Beijerinckia sp. 28-YEA-48: one gene and its partner. The protein of the gene in region 2 interacts with the protein of the main gene of each other region in a pairwise test. Links are inferred from orthologs where the notes say so. Each region holds a gene or a part of one and is shown on either strand. Other genes may lie near its edges.

Region 1 (3,676 bases), 2.8 Mb from region 2 along the record:
GCGCCTGCACGACGAACTGCCCTACAACCTCACTGTCGAGACCGAACAGTGGAAGGACCTGCCGGATGGTTCGGCGCGCATCGAGCAGACGATCTATGTGACGCGCGACGCGCATAAGAAGATCGTCATCGGTGAGGGCGGACGCACGCTGAAATCGGTCGGCAGCGCGGCGCGCAAGGATATCGCCGAAGCGGCCGAGCAGAAAGTGCATCTGTTCCTGTTCGTGAAAGTGCGCGAGCGCTGGCTCGACGATCCCGATCGCTATCGCGAAATGGGTCTCGACTTCCCCAAGGAATAAAGGTGACGCAAGCGGCTGGGACAGGGCGGATCGCCAAGGGGACGCCGCAATATCGGCGCACGTCGCTGGCGATCTTTTCCTGCGGCTTCTCGATCTTCGCGCTGCTCTATTGCACCCAGCCGATCCTGCCTTTGTTCGTCGACGAGTTTCATGTCTCGCCGGCGCAGAGTTCTCTCGCCCTGTCGCTGACGACCATCACGCTGGCCGTGGCGATGATCTTCGCCAGCTCCTTCGCCGAAGCTTGGGGTCGCAAACCGCTGATGTTGGGCGCGCTCGTCTCGGCCTCTGTGTTGACCCTGCTGCTGTCGGTGGCGACGGAATGGAGCCAGATCTTGTGGCTGCGGGCGCTGGCCGGCGTCGCGCTCAGCGGCATGCCGGCGGTGGCGCTCGCCTATCTCGGTGAGGAGATGGAGCCGCAGGCGGTGGCGCCGGCCGTCGGCCTCTATATCGGCGGCGGCGCGCTTGGTGGCATGTCGGGCCGGCTCTTTGTCGCGGTGTTGGCCGACTACGGTTCCTGGCGCATCGCCATGGCTTTTATCGCCGCGACCGGGCTCGTCTCGGCCGTCATCTTCTGGAAGGCCTTGACGCCGTCGCAGCATTTCGTGCCGCGTGGGCTGCATTTTGGCGGGCTCGCCGCCTCGCTGTTTCGCCATTTCCGCAATCCTGGCATTGTCCTTCTGGTGTGCGAGGGCTTTCTACTGCTCGGCGGCTTCATGGTGCTCTACAATTACATCGGCTTCCGCTTGCAGGCGCCGCCATTCAATTTCAGCCAGAGTCTCGCCGGTCTGGTCTTCGCCTGCTATCCGATCGGCAGTCTGGGATCGGCGACCATGGGCAATTTGGCGTCGCGCTTTGGGCGGGGTCGTGTGCTGGTCGCCTCGATCCTGATCATGATCTGCGGGCTGGTGGTGATGACGCCCGACAATCTCATCGCCATCGTCTTCGGTCTGGCCGCCATGACATTTGGGTTTTTCGGCGCCCATGCGATTTGCAGTGGCTATGCGCCAGCGCTGGCTGACCAGGACAAGGCGCAGGCTTCTTCGCTCTATCTGCTATTCTATTATATCGGCGGTGGCATCGCCGGCTCGGCGGGCGGCCTGTTCTGGAGCACGGCCGGCTGGCCGGGCGTGGCGATGTTCTCGGGCGTGTTGATGCTGGGCACGCTGACCGCAGGCTTGTTTCTGGCGCGTCGCGCGCCATAGGCTCAAAACGCTATGATTGAGGTTGCGCGTGGAATGGCGCGATGAAGGCATCATCATCGGATTGCGCAAGCACGGCGAGACCAGCCTCATCGTCGAATTGATGACGCGCGCCCATGGCCGCCACATGGGCATTGTCAAAGGCGGCCGCTCGCGGCGCATGCAGCCGACCCTGCAACAGGGCAATAGCGTCGAGGTGACGTGGCGGGCGCGGTTGGAAGAGCATCTTGGCCTGTTCACGCTCGAGGTGGGGAAGGCGCGCGCGGCCGAGATAATGGCGACGCCGCTGGCGCTCGCCGGTATCAATCTGATCGGCGAACTGCTGCGGCTGCTGCCCGAACGCGATCCGCACGAAACGCTTTACGAGATGGCGAGCGCCATGGCCGATCGCCTGGGTGATCAGCAGTTTGGTCCGGCGCTGATGGTGCGCTTCGAGCTGGAAGTGCTGTCGGAACTGGGCTTCCGTCTCGACCTGTCGCAATGCGCGGCGACGGGAACGAATGACGCTTTGATCTACGTGTCGCCGAAGACGGGGCGTGCCGTCAGCGCCAGCGCTGGCGAGCCCTATAAGGATCGACTGCTGCCGCTGCCGGCTTTCCTGCATTCCATGTCCTGGCAATATGCGCCCAGCAAAGCGGAGATTGCCGATGGCTTTCGCCTGACGGGGTATTTTCTCGACCGCGATGTGCTGCAGCCGCGCGGCGGGAGCGATAAGCTGGTGCGCCGCAGTTATCTCGCTGCCGCGGGACTGACGTCGGGCGATCTCTCCGGCACCGGTCATTGAGCACACGGCTGCATCATGGTTGCAGATCCCAGTTGCGATCTTGCACGGGCAGGGCGCGCATCAATCGGACGAATTCTTCCGCATCGGGTGTCGTGAGCCAAATCAGTGTGGCGAGCCGAGAAGGGCAGGACATCGGATGGGTGCGTGGCCTGTCCCGTCCGGCGACTGGGACAACTGCTTTCCAGATGCCGAGAGCAGTCTCTACCGCATGGGGCGCGCGTTTGAGATCGATCGGGGCGTGTGCCGGTCGTCCACGGACTAAAACTTGTTCTTCGCGGGACATGTGGCTTCTCCTGCGGGCTGAATGAACCGCAGGTTAGGAGTGGTTGGATTTCTTCAGCACACCGGTTCTTGCTGTCGAATCGAAGATTCATCGGTCCGGTTCGATACCAGGGCAATATTCGGAGTTTGATGGGCGTTGTCTCGACCTAGGTCTGCTTCCGCTCGCGCCGATGCGAGCTGACAGGAGATCGAGATGTCCAAGATTGATGATAACAAGGCCGTTGTCGGCCGTTGGTTCACCGAGTTCTGGGGCGAAGAATGCAACCTCGACGTCGTCGACGAAATTGCCGCGCCCGACATGCTGCTGCGCTATTCGCTGCATGAACCGCGCCGTGGCCATGCCGACATCAAGGCTTTCATGACCGACTTCCGCGCCGCTTTTCCCGATCTCAAATTCTGGGGAACGGCCGATCTGATCGCAGAGGGCGACTATGTCGTTGGCCAATGGGAAGGCGGCGGCACTCACACGGGCGCGGCCTTCAGCGACTTTCTCGTCGGATCGCTGCCGGCGGCAAGTGGGCGCAAGATGCACTTCACCGGGACCACGGTGCTGAAGATCGAAAACGGCAGGATCGTTTCCGAGATCGGTCTCGATGACGGCGTGACGGCTCTGACGCAGCTGGACCTGATCCGGCAGCTGGCCTGACAGCCTTCGGCCCGCATGCGCAACATGCGGGCCGTTCTATTTATTCCGCCCATTCCTCGTCCGTCGTGAAGACGATGGTGAGCCAGCGATCCGACGTGTCGCCGCCGATCGACTCGCCGATTTCATCGCGGAGGCGGTCCCATTCCTCCAACCGCTTTGCCGGCCAGCCCGTTGGCACGATGAAATAGAGCTCGATCTGGCGGCCGCGTCCGACCCGGGCGACATAGGCGCGATAGGAGGCGAAGCCGTAGCGCGCGACGATGTTTTCGGCGATTTCGTCGACGTGCTGTTTGAGTTCCGCCGGCGTCACCAGCAGGATATCGGCCAGCGCCTGTCGCACCGTGCCGAGGGGAATGGGGATCACCACAAGGCAGACGACCGCAAGAATGGCCGGATCGACATAAGGCGACATCCACTGCAAGTGGGTGCCCTGGATGAAATAGCCGAAGATGAAGGCGACCAGCAGG
Region 2 (3,626 bases):
AGCGCCCAGAGCATCCGCACCATGCTCGGCACCGGCGATCGCGGCCGCATCATCGACCTGTTCCAGGCGGTGATGAAAGGCGACATCGCCGTCGCTCTCGACGGCCTGAAGGAACTCTACGACCAGGGCGCCGATCCGGCGCTGGTGCTGACCGACCTGGCCGAATTCATCCATTTCGTCACCCGGCTGAAGCTGGCGCCGGAGTCGCGGCTCGACGCCTCGATCGGCCAGGACGAGCGCACCCGTGGCCGCGAGTTCGCCGACACGCTCAGCATCGGCGTGCTCACCCGCGCCTGGCAGATCATTTCCAAGGGGATCATGGATCTCAAGTCGTCGCCGCGCCCCCTGGCCGCCGCCGACATGGTTCTGGTTCGCCTAGCTTACGCGACCGATCTGCCGAGCCCCGAGGATGTGCTGCGCCGGCTGGCCGACAGCCCCAATGAAGGTCCGGCCCCATCTCGCGCCATGGTCAGTAACGGTGGTGGTGGCGGCGGTGGCGCCGTGGCCGTCGCTGGCGGCGCACGACCGATGTTGGCCACATCGTCGCCGGCGCCGCGCGTTCAGGTTCAGGCGAGCACCGCACCGCGCGTGCAGCTCGCCCGTTTCGAGGACGTGGTGGCGCTGGCCCAGATCAACCGCGACATCCAGCTCAAAATGGCGCTCGAGCGCGACGTGCGCCTGGTGCGTTTCGAGCAAGGCTCGATCGAATTCGCTTTGGCGCCGGGCGCTTCGGCGCAGCTTGCCGCCACCCTGTCGCGCAAACTGCAGGATTGGACCGGCCAGCGCTGGATGGCGGTGGTGGTTTCGGCCGAAGGCGCGCCAACTATTCTTGAGCAGCGCGACGCGCGCAAACAGGATCTTCTGGTTGGCGTGCGCGCCGATCCCCTGGTGCGCAGCGTGCTCGAACGTTTTCCCGGCGCCGAAATCGTCGGGGTGAAATCGGCCGAGGACGCCTTGCCGCCGCCCGAGCCGATGCTGCTTGCCGGGCCGAGCGACGATGAAATCGGCTATACTGACGACAGCTACACCGAAGATGATCTTTAAAGGATAAGCCATGAAAGACATCATGGGACTGATGAAACAGGCGCAAGAGATGCAGAGCCGCATGCAAGACATGCAGGCCGAGCTCGAGCGCATCGAGGTTGAAGGACAGTCGGGCGGCGGGTTGGTGAAAGTCACCCTCACCGCCAAGGGCGCCATGAAGGGCATTTCCGTCGATGCGTCCCTGCTCAAGGCCGACGAGAAGGAAATCGTCGAGGATCTGATCCTCGCCGCCCATGAGGATGCGCGCAAGAAAGCCGAGCGCACCATGGAAGAGAAGATGAAATCGGTGACGGCCGGACTGCCGCTGCCGCCCGGCATGAAACTGCCGTTCTAGTCATGGCCGAGCGGGTCGCCGGGCCGGAGATCGAACGTCTGATTCAGCTTCTGGCGCGTCTGCCGGGCCTGGGTCCGCGCTCGGCCCGTCGCGCCGCGCTGCATCTGATCCGCAAGCGCGAGGAATTGCTTGGGCCGCTGGCGGACGCCATGCAGGTCGCCCATCAGCGCGTGCGCACCTGTTCGTCCTGCGGCAATGTCGACACGATCGATCCGTGCACCATCTGCGCCGATCCGCGTCGCGACCCCACAACCATCGTCGTCGTCGAGACCGTCTCCGATCTGTGGGCGTTGGAGCGCTCGGGCGCGGTGCGTTCACGCTATCATGTGCTCGGCGGCACCCTGTCGCCGCTCGATGGCATCGGGCCTGAAGATCTCAACATCGGCATGCTGGTCGAACGCGTCGCCGGTGGCGGCGTCACCGAGGTGATCCTGGCGGTCAATGCCACGGTCGATGGCCAGACGACCGCTCATTACATCACTGACGTCCTCTCCCACACCAACGTCAAGCTGACCCGCCTCGCCCATGGCGTGCCCGTCGGCGGCGAGCTCGACTATCTCGACGAAGGCACGCTCTCGGCCGCCATCCGCCAGCGCACGAGTTTCTGAGTGCGCGATTCAAGGTCCCGCTGCCAGGATAGCAAGCGGGGCCTCATAAGGCCGGCGTTTAGGTCAGAGTATTCTTGTAGATCCGACCATCTTTCATGATAAGCTTCAGGTTCTTTTCGGGATCGGCGAGGAGCTTGATATCGGCGATCGGATCGCCATCGACGAGCAGGATGTCCGCATAAGCACCGGCTTCGATGACACCGATCTTGCCGGGGTAGGGGTTACGCGGTCCCGACATGGCCAGAAGATTGGCGTTACCGCTCGTCGCCATCTGCAAGACTTCGTCGTTGGAGTACCAGCGCGACATCGTCGTCAGGATTGCGCCCTGATTCTTCGTCATCGACGGCTCGAAGAGAATATCGGTACCCCAGGCGGTCTTGAGCTTATATTTCTTAGCGAGGCCATAAGCGGTGTCGGTGCCCGCGAACATGGTCATCTGCTTGGCGCGATTGGCCGAGCCTTCCGGATAGGGATTGGCGTATTCATTTTCGATGAACGCCTGGGAAGAGAACCAGATGCCCTTGTCGGCCATGATCTTCGCCGTCTCTTCGTCCATGAGCTGGCCATGATCGATGCAGCGCACGCCGCCGCGAATGGCAGTCTGAATGGCGCGCGGCGTATAGGCATGCACCGTGACATAAGTGCCCCAGTTCTCGGCCGCGTCGACCGCTGCGCGGAACTCGGCTTCCGTGTATTGGCTGACGTCGATCGGATCGAAATTTGAGGCAACACCGCCGCCGGCGGCGAGCTTGATCTGGCTGGCCCCGAGCATCAATTGTTCGCGCACCCGCTTCAAGACGGCATCGACGCCATCGGCGATCATGCCGCCGCCGACCGCTTCGCCCCGGCTGAGTGGACCGTTAGGCTGCGCCGGTACTTCGTAAGGAAAGCGGAAATCGCCGTGGCCGCTTGTCTGCGAAATCATCGCGCCAGACGGCCATATACGAGGGCCAAATGTTAAGCCGCTATCGATGGCACGTTTGAGGCTGAAAGATGGGCCTGCCAAATCACGGATGCTGGTGAAGCCACGCAACAAGGTTTTACGCGCTTCTTCCGATGCGACCAAGGTGATGTAACCGACATCGGCGGTCAATAAATCCATCATCGGAACAGGGGCCATCATCGAATGCCAATGGGCATCGATCAGCCCCGGCATCAATGTGCGGCCGCCGCCATCGATGGACTGAACGCCCTGAGCTAATGGCGCGTTACCGGGTTCGATCGCTTTGACCTTGTTGCCTTCGATGAGAATGCGCGAACCGGAGATGAGCTTGTTAGACTTGCCGTCGAAGATCCGAACGTTGGTGATCGCGATCGGCGTGGCCGGGGCATCGGGGATGGCCGCGGAGGCAGCTTTCGGCCAGAAAGCGGCAGCGCCAATCGCGGCGGCCCCGCCGAGGAAGGCACGGCGGGAGAACTTTGCGTCGAGCTGGGCATTCAGTCGCGCGAAGGCCGGGCTGTGGCAGATACAGCGGCCGAACGGATCGTTCTCTGTCGAACTCACGCTGGAACATTCAAACATCGTGTCCCCCAAATCACTGTTGGAACGAGGCGAACACTAAAGAGATTTATGCTAATGTTCCAGCATACGCACTTGAGTGCGTATGGGAGGCGCCGATGCGTGCGGATCGAATAGTTCT

The links.
Region 1: the proteins of recR (region 2) and recO interact in binary tests that used the Escherichia coli proteins (3 or more experiments, as listed by UniProt). The link is inferred for Beijerinckia sp. 28-YEA-48 from one-to-one orthologs.

What each region holds. Positions count from the first base shown.
Region 1 is NZ_FNSI01000001.1:937,867-941,542, forward strand. What follows is about bases 622-3,404. They hold recO (DNA repair protein RecO), read left to right. Parts: upstream 622-1,528; coding sequence 1,529-2,281; downstream 2,282-3,404. Other genes in these bases: BLW50_RS04440 (MFS transporter), read left to right, coding at 622-1,500; BLW50_RS04450 (ester cyclase), read left to right, coding at 2,757-3,209; BLW50_RS04455 (cation diffusion facilitator family transporter), read right to left, coding at 3,250-3,404. Outside these bases: GTPase Era, read left to right, coding at 1-298; more of BLW50_RS04440, read left to right, coding at 301-621; more of BLW50_RS04455, read right to left, coding at 3,405-3,676. UniProt on the Escherichia coli protein: Involved in DNA repair and RecF pathway recombination.
Region 2 is NZ_FNSI01000001.1:3,786,088-3,789,713, reverse strand. Bases 451-3,183 are described here. They hold recR (recombination mediator RecR), read left to right. Parts: upstream 451-1,380; coding sequence 1,381-1,986; downstream 1,987-3,183. Other genes in these bases: BLW50_RS17795 (metal-dependent hydrolase family protein), read right to left, coding at 2,045-3,183; BLW50_RS17805 (YbaB/EbfC family nucleoid-associated protein), read left to right, coding at 1,055-1,378; BLW50_RS17810 (DNA polymerase III subunit gamma/tau), read left to right, coding at 451-1,044. Outside these bases: more of BLW50_RS17810, read left to right, coding at 1-450; more of BLW50_RS17795, read right to left, coding at 3,184-3,490; BLW50_RS17790 (hypothetical protein), read left to right, coding at 3,604-3,626. UniProt on the Escherichia coli protein: May play a role in DNA repair. It seems to be involved in an RecBC-independent recombinational process of DNA repair. It may act with RecF and RecO.